Linked DNA regions of Noviherbaspirillum saxi. The protein of the gene in region 1 interacts with the protein of each later gene in a pairwise test. Links are inferred from orthologs where the notes say so. Each region holds a gene or a part of one and is shown on either strand. Other genes may lie near its edges. The genes, in order: dprA and recA.

Evidence for each region.
Region 2: the proteins of dprA (region 1) and recA interact in binary tests that used the Bacillus subtilis proteins (3 or more experiments, as listed by UniProt). The link is inferred for Noviherbaspirillum saxi from one-to-one orthologs.

The regions. Positions count from the first base shown.
Region 1 is NZ_QYUO01000001.1:421,181-428,768, reverse strand. What follows is about bases 2,709-5,567. They hold dprA (DNA-processing protein DprA), read left to right. Parts: upstream 2,709-3,511; coding sequence 3,512-4,624; downstream 4,625-5,567. Other genes in these bases: D3871_RS02095 (DNA topoisomerase III), read left to right, coding at 5,542-5,567; D3871_RS02100 (Smg family protein), read left to right, coding at 4,834-5,313; D3871_RS02110 (LysM peptidoglycan-binding domain-containing protein), read left to right, coding at 2,709-3,499. In the rest of the region: D3871_RS02125 (cysteine hydrolase family protein), read left to right, coding at 1-570; fmt (methionyl-tRNA formyltransferase), read right to left, coding at 586-1,539; def (peptide deformylase), read right to left, coding at 1,653-2,189; more of D3871_RS02110, read left to right, coding at 2,381-2,708; more of D3871_RS02095, read left to right, coding at 5,568-7,588. UniProt on the Bacillus subtilis protein: Protein that helps load RecA onto ssDNA during transformation. Binds cooperatively to circular ssDNA, is able to bridge different segments of DNA. Favors the loading of RecA onto SsbA- or SsbB-coated ssDNA and formation of RecA-DNA filaments.
Region 2 is NZ_QYUO01000001.1:944,255-951,761, forward strand. The notes cover bases 1,828-4,605. They hold recA (recombinase RecA), read left to right. Parts: upstream 1,828-2,574; coding sequence 2,575-3,636; downstream 3,637-4,605. Other genes in these bases: D3871_RS04575 (response regulator transcription factor), read right to left, coding at 1,828-2,334; recX (recombination regulator RecX), read left to right, coding at 3,912-4,373. In the rest of the region: D3871_RS04565 (DUF4212 domain-containing protein), read right to left, coding at 1-77; D3871_RS04570 (sensor histidine kinase), read right to left, coding at 77-1,624; more of D3871_RS04575, read right to left, coding at 1,633-1,827; D3871_RS04590 (DUF2889 domain-containing protein), read left to right, coding at 4,650-5,231; sucC (ADP-forming succinate--CoA ligase subunit beta), read left to right, coding at 5,276-6,442; sucD (succinate--CoA ligase subunit alpha), read left to right, coding at 6,457-7,338. UniProt on the Bacillus subtilis protein: Multifunctional protein involved in homologous recombination, DNA repair and competence.

The DNA.
Region 1 (7,588 bases):
ACCGCTTTGATCGTTATCGATTTTCAGATGGAATACTTCGATGGTGGCCGCCTGCCCATCCCTGACGGGAAAGCCGCGATGTCCCGGGCCCGACAACTGGTCGATTTCGGCGACCGCCATGGTATTGCGGTCATCCATGTACAGCACCTGGGGCCGGCCGGCGGGGCGTTGTTTCCCAAGGACAGCGACCGCGCAGCCTTCCACGCAGACATGGCACCTCGGCCACAACATTTGCTGGTGCAAAAAACCACTGCAAGCAGTTTTGCCAGCACCGATCTGCATCAGCGCCTGCAGGCGCGCGGGATCAAAACCCTGGTCCTGTGCGGGCTGATGACGCATATGTGCATTTCCACCACCGCGCGCGACGCCAAGCCGCTCGGTTACCAAGTGCTGGTCGCGGGCGACGCCTGTGCGACAAGGGATATCGAGGCTTGGGATGGCGGCATTATCGGTCACGCCGAACTGCACCGCGCGGCCCTGACTGAAATCAGCGATGCCTTCGGTGAAGTGGTGCCGACAGATAGCGTGCTCGCGCTGCCGGTAGCGCCCGGTTCGGTTGCGGCTGCGTAATCAATGCCCGAGTTGTCAATCGAAGCGCCCGCCTTCGAGCGGAAAGCCTTTGAGGAATTCGGCAGCCGGCAAGCGTTTGCCTCCCGGCTTCTGCAGTTCATGCACGCGCAACGCGCCTTCGCCGCAGGCAATCACCACACCATCCCGGGCATTGGCCGCCAGCACCTGCCCCGATGTGGCGCCAGTTGATATGGAGGCCGGCTCGGCTCGCCATAGCTTGACGGGAGTGCCGTTAAACATTGCGGCCGCGCCGGGAAAGGGATTGAATGCGCGGATTTTTCTGTGCAGGACGCTGGCCGATTGCGTCAGATCCAGCGCAGCTTCATCCTTTGCGATTTTTGCCGCATAGGTCGTGCCCTGCTCGGGTTGGGCGATCGCCTGTAACTGCCCCTGTTCCAGTCTGCGCAGCGCTTCGACGATCAGGCGACCGCCGAGTGCGGCCAGCTTGTCGTGCAGCGTGCCGGTCGTATCATCGCCGGCGACGCTCAGGCTTTCCTTGAGCAGCATCGGCCCGGTATCCAGCCCCTCTTCCATCTGCATGATGGTCACGCCGGTTTCCTGGTCGCCTGCTTCGATCGCACGATGAATCGGTGCCGCACCACGCCAGCGCGGCAATAGCGATGCATGGATATTGATGCAGCCGTGCGCTGGAATATCGAGCACGCTGCGCGGCAGGATGAGTCCGTAAGCGGCAACCACCATTGCATCGTGCGGTGTCGCATGCAGCAGCGCATGCGCCTCTTCCGCGACGGCCGGGTATTTGCCATCGAGCCGCAGCGACTGGGGCTGGGCCAAAGGAATATTGCGTTCCATAGCGAACTGCTTGACCGGCGAAGCCTGCAATTGCATGCCACGTCCGGCCGGACGGTCCGGCTGCGTCAATACCAATGGAACGTCAAAGCCGGCTTGGCACAGGGCTTCCAAGGCAACTGCAGCGAATTCGGGAGTACCGGCAAAGATGATCTTCATGGAAACGGCAGGTCAGGTTGGAAGGAATTGCGCGAAGTATAAAGGCTTTGCCCGGTAGCTTCCGGTCCTGGCCAAGCCGAGGACACGGTTGCCGCGAACGTTCCCGATGCCGATCAGCGCGCCGCGACGGCCTTTTTCCTTTCCTTGCTCAGCTCGCGCTCTTCCTTCAGCAGCCTGGTCTTGATGCGGTTGCGCTTGAGCGGTGACAGATACTCGACGAATACCTTGCCCTTCAGGTGATCCATTTCATGCTGGATACATACCGCGAGCAAACCGTCGGCTTCGACCTCGAAAGGCTTGCCCTCCAGGTCCAGCGCCTTCACCTTCACGCGGGCCGGCCGTTCGACCCCGTCATAAACGCCGGGTACGGACAGGCAGCCTTCGTCATACACCTGGCGCTCCTCACTGGTCCAAACGATTTCGGGATTGATAAATACGCGCAATTGATCGTGCGTTTCAGAAGTATCGATGACGATCAATTGTTCATGCACGTCGATCTGGGTCGCGGCAAGGCCTACCCCGGGAGCGGCATACATGGTTTCCGCCATGTCCGCGGCCAGTTTTTTCAGGCGCTCGTCAAAGATGGCGACCGGCTTGGCGATCTTGTGCAAACGCGGATCAGGATAACGAAGAATATTCAATAGGGACATACGGCTTTTGCGCAACAACCACACCTTGTCGGCGAGTCGTTTCTCTTGCTAGTTCAAGGATTTATGTGCAGAATTTGATTCAATTTGGCAAGTTTTGTCTCAGGAATTCTTTACACGTTGACAATACGCTGCAGTAAACTTCGCTGCAGTAGATGATGGGGTCGACTTGGCCACTTTCACCGGACATATATATGAAAAAGTTTAGCACAGCAGCCCTTTTCCTCGCGCTGGCATCGGCTGCCACCAGCTATGCGGCGGATGGCGAGGAAGCCAAGATCTCTCCGCGCTGTGCATTTCTGCCGAGTGCGCCCGACCAGCATACGGTGGTACGCGGCGACACTCTGTGGGACATTTCGGGCAAATTCCTGCAGCATCCCTGGTGCTGGCCTCAAGTCTGGGGCCTGAACCGGGACCAGATACGCAATCCGCACTGGATCTATCCAGGCCAGGTCGTCTACCTCGACCGCGCCACCGGACGTCTTCATCTTGGCAATGCAGTCGGTTCCGCCAGCGATCGCGCGGGCATACCGACGGTGAAACTGTCGCCGCAATTGCGTACCGAAGGCCTTGGCCAGAATGCGGTGCCGGCAATTCCATCCAACATGATCGAGCCCTTCCTGTCGCAACCGCTGGTCGTCTCCGAAGGCGAACTCAAGACCGGCCCGCGCATCATGGCGACCGACGAAGGGCGCGTCATCCTCGGCAAGAATGACAAGGCCTATGTGCGCGGCGACCTGAAGTCCGGCACCTCTTTCCAGGTATTTCGACCGGGCACACCGCTCAAAGATCCGGAGAGCGGCAAAGTCATGGGCTATGAAGCCGCCTACCTGGGCACCGTAAAGCTGGAACGCGAAGCAAAGGTCGCCAATGAAGCGCATGTGTTCCGCGTCGTGACCGTCAAGGAAGAAATGGCGGTGGGCGACCGCCTGCTGCCGGTGCCGCCCACCCCTATTCTTAATTACATGCCGCATCCGCCCGAAAAGCCGGTCGATGCGCGCATCATGTCAGTCTACGGCGGCGTGTCGCAGGCGGGTCAGAACCAGATCGTTAGCGTCAATCGCGGCAGCAAGGATGGACTCGACCTAGGCACCGTACTCGAGCTTTATCGTTTCGGCCAACTGGTCCCGGACCGCACCGAAGACCGCGGTTTCTTTTCGGTCGGATCATGGGGCAAGGCCAAGGTCAAGCTTCCGGACAACCGCTACGGCAACCTGTTCATCTTCCGCGTGTTCGACAACATCTCCTACGGATTGGTCATGCAAGTCACTGACACGGTTCAGATAGGCGATGTGGCGCGTTCGCCGGAATAACGCAAGGCTCGCATGACGCAATCGGATCGGGCGCAGGACATTGCGCAGTGGATACGCTTCGAGCAGACCGCTGGTGTAGGAGTTGACACCGGACACAGGCTATTGGCTGCGTTCGGGCTGCCCGACAATATCTTCAACACCGATTTTCACGCGCTTGCCTCCGTCGCATCCGAACGGGTCGCGCGCGCACTGCTGCTGCCGCTTTCCGATGCCACGCGCGCCCGGATCGACAAGACGCTGGCATGGGCGGCATGCCCCGGCAACCGGATCGTCACACTGGCGGATGACGACTATCCGCGCCATCTTCTCAACATCCCCGACCCGCCGCTGCTGCTCTATATAAAAGGGCGGCACGAATTGCTCGCCGCGACTTCCATCGCTGTCGTCGGCAGCCGCAACGCGACCAGGCAAGGCATCCTGAATGCGGAAAAATTTTCCGAAGCCCTCAGCCAGGCCGGACTGACGGTGGTATCGGGTCTGGCGCTCGGCATCGACACGGCGGCGCATTGCGGCGGGCTGCGCGGAACCGGGTCTACCGTTGCGGTCATCGGTACCGGAGCGGATTCGGTTTACCCGGCCAGGAATCATGAACTGGCGCACCGGATCGCCGACTCGGGCTGCATCGTCAGCGAGTATCCGCTTGGCGCTGGCCCGGCGGCGTCGCACTTCCCCCGCCGCAACCGCATCATTTCCGGATTGTCGCGTGGCGTGCTGGTGATCGAAGCAGCCGCGCAATCGGGCTCGCTCATCACCGCGCGCATGGCAGCCGAACAGGGCCGCGATGTATTCGCGATTCCGGGATCGATTCATTCGCCCTTGTCCAAGGGTTGCCATCTGCTGATCCGGCAAGGCGCAAAGCTGGTCGATTCGGCCCAGCATATTCTGGAAGAGCTTGGCGAGCTTTCAACCCGACTGACGCCTGCGCCCCGGCAGGAAACCAGCGAAGATGGCAGCGGCTGCGCACTACTTTCCGCGTTGGGGTATGATCCGGTCCACATCGACGCGCTTGCAGAGCGTTGCAAGATCGGCATTGCCGACTTGAGTGCACAATTGCTGGCCTATGAATTGGATGGCCGCGTGGAAACACTTCCAGGTGGCATGATCCGTCGATTGGCAACATCCTGATACCAAAAACCTGCTGTCGGCATTTTCTGTTTTAAGATATGCTGTACCTGTAAGACTGCAATATTTTTTGTACTGTCGCAGGCATGGCACCTCTTTTCTTGGCTTCAGGTGTCTTCATGCAAGAAAAGATGCACTCGAGAGTGTCATTTATTCGCAACCTGGTTACTGTCCGGAAAATTGGACCTTAGCCTTAACGGTACAGTGAAATCATGTTCGACGTTCTCGTTTACCTCTACGAAACTTATTACCGCCCCGACGCCTGCCCGGACTCGGAAGCCCTGACCAAGAAATTGTCGGCTGTCGGCTTCGAGGAAGAAGAGATTTCCAAGGCACTGGGCTGGCTTACCGACCTCGCTGAAGCAACCAGCGAATTTTCAGATCGCTACCCGCAACAAACCGCCTTTTCCTTTGGCATACGTATCTATGCACAACAGGAAATGGATGTGCTCGGCACCGAAACCATAGGCTTTTTGCAATTTCTGGAATCGGCCAAGGTCATCGACTCGATTCAGCGCGAAATCATCATTGAACGTGCACTGGCAGCAAGTGATGATTCGCAGGTGTCGCTCGACAAGATCAAGGTAATCGTGCTCATGGTTCTCTGGAGCCAAGGCAAGGAACCGGATGGCTTGATCTTTGATGAATTGTTTTCCGACGACGAAGACGCAGAACCGCGCCTCTTGCACTAGCCGCGTCAGGCCCTTATCTATACCACCTGCCCGCTGTTGCCGGGATGCCTTACCGGGACACAGCGGGCACTCGCATTTGTCCTCGCTTGCGGTTTCTCCCGCAACGCGCTTATCATTGGCCGCTAATTCACCCGATAAGTTGCTATATTAGTAGGGATTGCACTCAAGCAAGTCCTACCGGCTGCCTTCCACGCGTTACCGCGCCTGCTCTATAAAGAGAACACGCTTATGACCAAGACCCTCATCATCGCAGAGAAGCCCTCTGTCGCGAACGATATCGCGAAGGCGCTCGGCGGCTTTACAAAGCACGATGAGTACTTCGAATCCGACGAATACGTGCTGTCGTCCGCGGTCGGCCATCTGGTCGAAATCGCGGTACCCGAAGAATACGACGTCAAACGCGGCAAATGGACCTTTACCCATTTGCCGATGATCCCGCCGCATTTCGCCCTCAATCCGATTCCGAAGACCGAATCGCGCCTCAAGGTGCTCACCAAGCTGCTCAAGCGCAAGGACGTCGGCGCCCTCATCAATGCCTGCGACGCGGGCCGCGAAGGGGAGCTGATTTTCCGCCTGATCGTCCAGTACGCAAAAGCCAAGCAGCCGCTCAAGCGCCTGTGGCTGCAATCGATGACGCAGGGTGCCATCCGCGACGGCTTCGCCCGTCTGCGCGAAGATCGCGAAATGCTGCCATTGGCCGATGCCGCGCGCTGCCGCAGCGAAGCCGACTGGCTGATCGGCATCAACGGCACGCGCGCCATGACGGCCTTCAATTCCAAGGAAGGCGGTTTCTACCTGACCACCGTCGGGCGCGTGCAGACGCCGACCTTGTCGATCGTGGTCGAGCGGGAAGAAAAGATCAAGAAATTCGTGCCGCGCGACTATTGGGAAGTGCGCGCCGAATTCATCTGCGCGGCCGGCATCTATGAAGGCCGCTGGCTGGACACGAAATTCAAGAAGGATGAAACCGATCCCGAAAAACGCGCCGAACGATTGTGGAGCAAGGCTGCCGCCGAATCGATCGTAGCCGCATGCCGCAGCAAGCAGGGTACGGTGACCGAGGAATCGAAGCCGGCAACCCAGATTGCGCCGGCACTGTTCGACTTGACCAGCCTGCAGCGCGAAGCCAATGCCCGCTTCGGCTTCTCGGCAAAGAACACGCTCGGCCTGGCGCAGGCGCTGTATGAAAAGCACAAGGTGCTGACCTATCCGCGTACCGATTCGCGCCACCTGCCGGAGGATTACCTCAGCACCGTCAAGCAGACGCTGGAAACGGTATCGGAAAATCATAACTACCAGCAGTTTGCGTCGCAGATCCTGAACAAGAGCTGGGTCAAGCCGAACAAGCGCATCTTTGACAACAGCAAGATCAGCGACCACTTCGCGATCATCCCGACCACGCAGGCACCAAGGAACCTGTCGGAGCCGGAACAGAAACTGTACGACCTGGTTACGCGCCGCTTCATGGCGGTGTTTTTCCCGGCGGCCGAATTCCAGGTCACGACGCGCTATACCGAAGTTTCGGGCCACCAGTTCAAGACTGAAGGCAAGGTCATGACCAACCCCGGTTGGCTGGCGATCTATGGCAAGGAAGCGGCGAACGACGACGACAAGGAAAATGCCGGCACGCTGGTTCCGGTCGCCAAGGATGAAAAGGTCAAGACCGAGAAAGTCGTCGCCAACGGCCTGGTGACGAAACCGCCTGCGCGGTATTCGGAAGCGACGCTGCTGTCGGCAATGGAAGGCGCCGGCAAGCTGCTCGATGATGAAGACCTGCGCGAAGCGATGGCCGGCAAGGGACTCGGGACGCCGGCGACGCGGGCGGCGATCATCGAAGGCTTGCTCAATGAAAAATACCTGCTGCGCGAAGGCCGGGAAATCATTCCCACCGCAAAGGCATTCCAGCTGATGACACTGCTGCGCGGACTCGGCGTCAATGAGCTGACCGCGCCGGAACTGACCGGCGGCTGGGAGTACAAGCTGTCGCAGATGGAGCGCGGCAAGATCAGCCGTGAAGAGTTCATGCGCGAGATCGCGCAGATGACGCAAGTGATCGTCAAGCGGGCGAAGGAATACAACAACGACACTATCCCCGGCGACTATGCGACCTTGAAGACACCCTGCCCGAATTGCGGCGGCGTGGTGAAGGAAAATTATCGCCGCTTCGCCTGCACCAAGTGCGAATTCTCGATGAGCAAGATCCCGGGCAGCCGGCAATTTGAAATCGCGGAAGTCGAGGAATTGCTCGAAAAGCGCGAGATCGGTCCGCTGCAAG
Region 2 (7,507 bases), 520 kb from region 1 along the record:
GCAATCAGCACGCCGGTAAAACGCCGCACGCGGCGCCAATACAGGGCGCGGCGATACAAGACGGTCTGGGCATCCATCAGCCGATATCCTCGATGAAGTCGGGCCGCTGTTCCATGCGCAGGATGACGCGGAACAGGCTGCCCGGACGCTTGGGATCATGGCAATGCGGGTTGTTATAGATTTCGACCGTCGCTCCGTGCTGCTGGGCGATCTCGCGCACGATCGACAAACCGAGGCCGCTGCCCTCGACATTGCTGCCCAGGATGCGATAGAAACGCTCGAAGACGTGGCCGCGCTCGGCCGGTGGAATGCCTGGGCCGGTGTCCTCGACTTCAAGTATCGCCTGCTCTTCGGTCACGTTGGCACGCACGCGTACCGTGACGCTGCCGCCTGCCGGGGTGTACCGCAGCGCATTGTCGATCAGATTACTGAGCAACTCGCGCAGCATTACCGCGTTCCCCGTCACCATGATCGGGTGGCCGGGCTGTTCGAAACCGAGATCGATACGCTGGGTGAAGGATTGCTGCACCCAATCGTGCACGACATTGCGCGCCAGTTCCGACAGTTCCAGCGGCATGAGCGGTTTGGATTCCGGTGTCTCATTTTCCGCGCGTGCCAGGGCCAGCAATTGATTGACCAGGCGTGTCGCCGTTTCCGAGCTTTTTGATAATTGTTCGAGGGAGCGGTGGATTTCATCCGGACGGGTTTCGCGCAACGCCAGCTCGGATTGCATGCGCATGCCGGCCAGAGGCGTCTTCATCTGATGCGCAGCGTCGGCAATGAAGCGCTTCTGCATTTCTATGCTTTGCGATAGGCGCTCAAGCAAGTCGTTGAGCGACCGCACGAGCGGAGAAATTTCTTCCGGCACCTGACCTGATTCGATCGGACTCAAATCATCCGGCCGTCGGGCACGGATGCGTTGCTGCAGTTCCGCCAGCGGCGACAAGCCCCGTGACAGTGCGAACCACACCAGGGCCAAAGCGATGGGCAGGATGATGAACTGCGGCAGGATCACGCCCTTGATGATTTCATTGGCCAGTTGGGCGCGCTTGTCCAGCGTTTCGGCCACCTGTACCAGTGCCACATACGGCTCTCTTGCCTTGGGCGCATTGCGCGAGCGCCTGAGATCGACATACACATAGGCGACCCGCACCTCGGTGCCGCGCATGGTATCGTTGCGCAGCTTCACCGCACCGGTCGGCGGTCGTTCCTCATCGACGGGCAGCGGCAGATCATCGTCGCCGTCGATGAATTCCCCCTTGGGACCGATAATCTGAAAAAAGACATTGTCGATATCATCGGCGCGCAGGATATCGCGCGCGGGGCCCGGCAATTGCGGCACCACTTTGCCGTTGACTTCCTTTACCTGCTGGGCGAGAACGATCACATTGTCGTCAAGCGCGCGGTCGAAAGGATGGTTGGCGATCGATTTGGCGACGAGATAAGTGATGGCAATGCTCATCGGCCACAGCAACAGTAGCGGTACCAGCATCCAGTCGAGGATTTCTCCGAAGAGAGAGCGCTGTATATGCTCTTCCGGTTGGGTCGCAACATCGTCATAGGCCGCGAGCGGAGACAGTTCGGAAGCGGTCGGGCTGCCATCCTCACGCGGGGTGTCGCTCATGAGTCGGATCAGCTTGATGCCGGCGCACCATGTGCCGCAGCATCGGAATATTTCTCAAGGCAATAACCAAGGCCGCGCACCGTCGCGATCCGTACGCCGCCCAATTCGATCTTCTTGCGCAGGCGATGCACATACACTTCGATGGCGTTGTTGCTGACCTCTTCGCCCCACTCGCACAAGTGGTCGACCAGCTGTTCCTTCGATACGAGGCGGCCGGTGCGCTGCAAAAGCACTTCCAGCAGGCCGAGTTCGCGGGCCGACAAGTCCAGCATCTGCTCGTTCATGTAGGCGATACGTCCGACCTGATCGTAGGATAGCGGCCCATGCTTGATGACCGTAGGGCCGCCGCCGGCGCCGCGCCGCGTCAGCGCGCGCACCCGTGCTTCGAGTTCCGACAAGGCAAACGGCTTGGCCATGAAATCATCGGCACCCAAGTCCAGTCCCTTTACCCGCTGTTCGACCGAATCGCCGGCTGTAAGAATGAGCACCGGCAGGTGTGAATTACGTGCGCGCAGCCGGCGCAGCACTTCCAGACCCTGCATTTTCGGCAAGCCAAGATCCAGGATCAGCAAGTCGAAATCTTGGGTGGAGAGTGCGGAATCCGCTTCCAGGCCGTTTTTCACGCAATCGGTCGCATACCCGGATTGCCGCAAGGAGCGAGTGAGGCCATCGGCTAGTACACTGTCGTCTTCGGCAAGAAGGATGCGCATGATAGAAAGAACCGCAATCTAAGATAAGTAAGTCTATTGCCTTTAATCCATGTCGGCAAGGCGGCTGATTCCTTGGAGGCGGCAGCCACGCCTACCATCTTAATAAAGTTTGTCGGGATTGGAAAATCCTGCTTGCATCAATCACTGTTTTTTTATACAGTATGCCTTGTGACGTTGAAAGGCGCCTCAATATCCGAGACTCGCTATTCATTAATATTTAACCGTCGAAAGAACACTGTTATGGACGAAAAGAAAGCAGCGCAAAATCCCGAAAAAAGCAAGGCTCTTGCGGCAGCGCTTGCGCAGATTGAAAAGCAGTTTGGCAAGGGCTCCGTGATGCGCATGGTGGACGGCGCCGTTGCGGAAGAAGTGCAGGTGGTTTCGACGGGCTCGCTCGGTCTCGATATCGCACTCGGCGTTGGCGGCCTGCCACGTGGCCGTGTCGTTGAAATCTATGGTCCGGAATCTTCCGGTAAAACAACGCTGACCCTGCAGGCAATTGCAGAGATGCAGAAACTTGGCGGCACCTGTGCCTTTATCGATGCCGAACATGCGCTGGACGTGGTGTATGCCCAAAAACTGGGTGTCAATCTCTCTGAGTTGCTGATCTCTCAGCCTGACACAGGCGAGCAGGCGTTGGAAATCTGCGATGCGCTGGTGCGCTCCGGTAGCGTCGACCTGGTTGTTGTCGACTCGGTAGCGGCATTGACGCCACGTGCGGAAATCGAAGGCGACATGGGCGATTCCCTGCCTGGCTTGCAAGCGCGACTGATGTCCCAGGCGCTGCGTAAATTGACAGGCAGCATCAACCGTACCAATACCCTCGTTATCTTCATCAACCAGATTCGTATGAAGATCGGTGTGATGTTCGGTAATCCGGAAACGACGACCGGCGGCAATGCGCTGAAGTTTTACGCCTCCGTGCGTCTGGATATCCGCCGCACCGGTTCCATCAAGTCGGGCGACGAAGTCATTGGTAACGAAACCAAGGTGAAGGTAGTCAAGAACAAAGTCGCTCCGCCGTTCAGGGAAGCGCATTTTGACATTCTGTACGGAGAAGGTACTTCCCGTGAAGGCGAGATCCTGGATCTGGGCTCTGAAGCAAAGATCGTCGAAAAATCGGGCGCCTGGTACAGCTATAACGGCGAACGGATTGGGCAAGGCAAGGACAATGCACGCAACTACCTGAAAGAGCACCCGGAACTGGCTCGCGAAATTGAAAATAAGGTACGTGCATCGCTGGGCGTTCGGGAATTGCCCCCAACTGCAGCCGAAACTGCTACCGCATCAGACTCCGAGTAACCAGCAACAATGACGTGATTGTGTAGGGCGCATACCTGGTGCTCCCACACATCCTTAACTGCTTACTTCACGTGAAAGAGCCCGCGCCTGTCGCCGGAATATTTCATTGGCGTGCGAAGCAATGGCACCTGAATGCAGTGCTATGCTGCATTCAGATGCCATTATCGAGCAGCCTGTGGCACGAATGGCAATCCTTGTGGGTCGCGAGCCGCAAGGGCCAAACGGCCACTTCTTCCGGAGGTTGCGGAAGCCGATGAATTTTTAGCGCATATATCATGGCAAAATTGCAAATGAGCCTGAAGGCGCGGGCTCTGAAGTATTTATCCGCACGTGAACACAGCCGACTGGAACTAGGCCGCAAGCTGGCGCGCTATGCGCAGGATGGCGACGACATCGAAGCTTTGCTCGATTGGCTTGAAACATCCAAATTTCTATCCCAAACACGTTTTTCCGAATCGCTGATTCATCGTCGCGTAGCGCGCTTCGGGAATTCCCGTATCTTGTCCGAGCTCCAAATGCATGGCATTGCCGGCGATGCGCTTGGAGATATCAAAGCCAGCCTTTCGCAAGATGAGGCTTCCCGTGCGCGCGAAGTGTGGAGCAAGCGTTTCAAACAAGCGCCAGCCGATGCGGTCGAGCGTGCAAAGCAAATGCGCTTTCTGCAGCAACGTGGTTTTTCCAATGCTGCGATTCAGGCGGCCATGCGTGCCGCTGAAGAAGATGCAGACACGCTATAACCCTTCCAAGCCTGTAAGTGCAAGATATACCTTTTACCCAAGGTCTGGATATTCGTTGCGTGAATGACATAATCAAGAAGTTCTGTCATTTGTGCAAAAGCTTCCCCTCGCCAGCATTCTTCCCGTCTGAAAATACCAGGATGGCGATTCGCGCAATTCCTGTGCTACACTTTCGTGGTTTTTGCAGCGCCGCATGAGCGGCTGCTGTCGTAGAAACTGCGACAGCGACACGCAAATGCGGCAATTTTTATAGCCGCTTCACAGGCATTGGTCGTTATGCCCTTATCTCCGCCGTCTTCCCGCCGTGCGTTAAAGCACACGCGCGCAATCCAGATCGAAGCGTTCGCTCGCGACGATGGCTTGTGGGATCTCGACGCGCATATCTCCGATATCAAGACACGAGACAGCAAGCTTGCCTCAGGCATCCGCCAGGCAGGTGACCCGATCCATAGTCTCTACCTGCGCATCACCATCGACTTGCAACTGAATGTGGTCGAAGCCGAAGCTGTCTCTGACGCAGTACCGTATCCAGGCCATTGCGACGCCATAGGCCCCGACTATAAAAAGCTGATTGGCCTGAACCTGATGAAAGGGTTTCGCGACGGCGTCAAACGGCGGCTGTCCGGCACCAGCGGTTGCACGCATCTCACGGAGCTGGCGCAAGTGTTGCCGACCGCTGCCATTCAGGCTTTTGCCGGCGATGTCATCGACACCCGCGACGGCGCTTCCACGGACGACCAGACTCATAAGCCATTTCAATTAGACCGCTGCCATGCCTTGCGCACGGATGGCGAAGCGGTCGCGAAGTATTACCCGCGCTGGGCGGTAAAACCACAGGCAGTATCCGAATCAAGTTAATTTCAACAAGGTTATTTTTACTAAGCGTCTGAAGGGAAGCTCGCATGAAAATCCATGAGTATCAGGGCAAAGAAATCCTCCGTAAGTACGGAGTGACGGTTCCGCGCGGTATCCCGTGCTTTTCCGTAGAAGAAGCGGTCAAGGCGGCCGAAACTCTTGGAGGCCCGGTCTGGGTCGTCAAGGCGCAGATCCACGCGGGTGGCCGCGGCAAGGGCGGCGGCGTCAAGGTGGCCAAGTCGCTCGACCAGGTCAAGGAATACGCTGACGCGATCATGGGCATGCAGCTCGTCACGCACCAGACCGGCCCGGATGGTCAGAAGGTACGTCGCCTGCTGATCGAAGAAGGCGCCGACATCAAGAAAGAACTGTACGTCAGCATGGTGACCGACCGTGTCAGCCAGCGCGTGGTCTTGATGGCCTCCAGCGAAGGCGGCATGGATATCGAAGAAGTCGCGGAAAAGCATCCTGAACTCATCCACAAGGTCGTGATCGATCCGGCTACCGGCCTGACCGATGCCGATGCGGATTCCATCTCCGCCAAAATCGGCGTACCGGCCGGCTCCATCGCCGATGCACGCAAGCAACTGCAAGGCCTGTACCAAGCCTACTGGGAAACCGATTCCTCGCTGGCCGAAATCAACCCGCTGATCCTGACCGGCGACGGCAAGGTCATCGCACTCGACGCCAAGTTCAATTTCGACTCCAATGCACTGTTCCGTCGTCCCGACATCGTCGCGATGCGCGATCTGGACGAAGAAGATCCGGCGGAAGTCGAAGCTTCCAAGTTCGATCTGGCCTACATTTCCCTCGACGGCAACATCGGCTGCCTGGTGAATGGCGCCGGTCTGGCCATGGCCACCATGGACACCATCAAGCTGTTCGGCGGCGAGCCGGCCAACTTCCTCGACGTCGGCGGCGGCGCGACAGCAGAGAAGGTCACTGAAGCCTTCAAGATCATGCTGAAGAACCCCGGCCTCAAGGCCATCCTGGTCAACATCTTCGGCGGCATCATGCGCTGCGACGTGATCGCCGAAGGCGTGATCACCGCATCCAAGGCCGTTTCCCTCAAGGTGCCGCTCGTCGTGCGCATGAAGGGTACCAACGAAGACCTCGGCAAGAAGATGCTGGCCGAATCCGGCCTGCCGATCATCTCGGCCGACACCATGGAAGAAGCCGCGCAGAAGGTCGTTGCTGCGGCCAACGGAAAATAATCGAGGGAAGATAAATGTCGATTCTGATCAATAAAGACACCAAAGTCATTACGCAAGGCATCACCGGCAAGACCGGCCAGTTCCACACACGCATGTGCCGCGACTACGCGAATGGCAAGAATGCATTCGTCGCTGGCGTCAATCCGAAAAAAGCGGGCGAAGACTTCGAAGGCATCCCCATCTTCGCGAATGTGAAAGAAGCAAAAGACAAGACCGGTGCAACCGTATCCGTGATCTACGTTCCGCCCGCAGGCGCTGCCGACGCGATCTGGGAAGCGGTCGAAGCCGAGCTCGACCTCGCGATCTGCATTACCGAAGGCATCCCTGTTCGTGACATGCTCGCACTGAAAGACCGCATGGCGAAAGCCGGCAGCAAGACCCTGCTGCTCGGACCGAACTGCCCGGGCCTGATCACGCCGGACGAAATCAAGATCGGCATCATGCCCGGCCACATCCACAAGAAGGGCCGCATCGGCGTAGTTTCCCGCTCCGGCACGCTGACTTATGAAGCAGTCGGCCAGCTGACCGCACTGGGCCTCGGCCAGTCGTCCGCAGTCGGCATCGGCGGCGACCCGATCAACGGCTTGAAGCACATCGACGTGATGCGCATGTTCAACGACGATCCGGACACCGACGCCGTCATCATGATCGGTGAAATCGGCGGTCCTGATGAAGCCAATGCAGCACGCTGGATCAAGGACAACATGAAGAAGCCCGTCATCGGCTTCATCGCTGGCGTCACCGCGCCACCGGGCAAGCGCATGGGCCACGCCGGCGCGCTGATTTCGGGCGGCGACGACACGGCACAAGCCAAGCTGGACATCATGGAAGCCTGCGGTATCACGGTCACCAAGAACCCGTCTGAAATGGCGAAGTTGTTGAAGGCAGCGCTGTAATACGACTTTCTCCGGCGCTCGCCGGAAGAAATAAAAACGGGGAGCTTCGACTCCCCGTTTTTATTTGCTCTTTTTCCCATATGACGACTTCTGGATTTCAGGAAAGCCAGCGCTTGCGCACTGCAGCGTACGATCTCCCTTGGTGCATTCAAAAATCGTCGCGTCATGC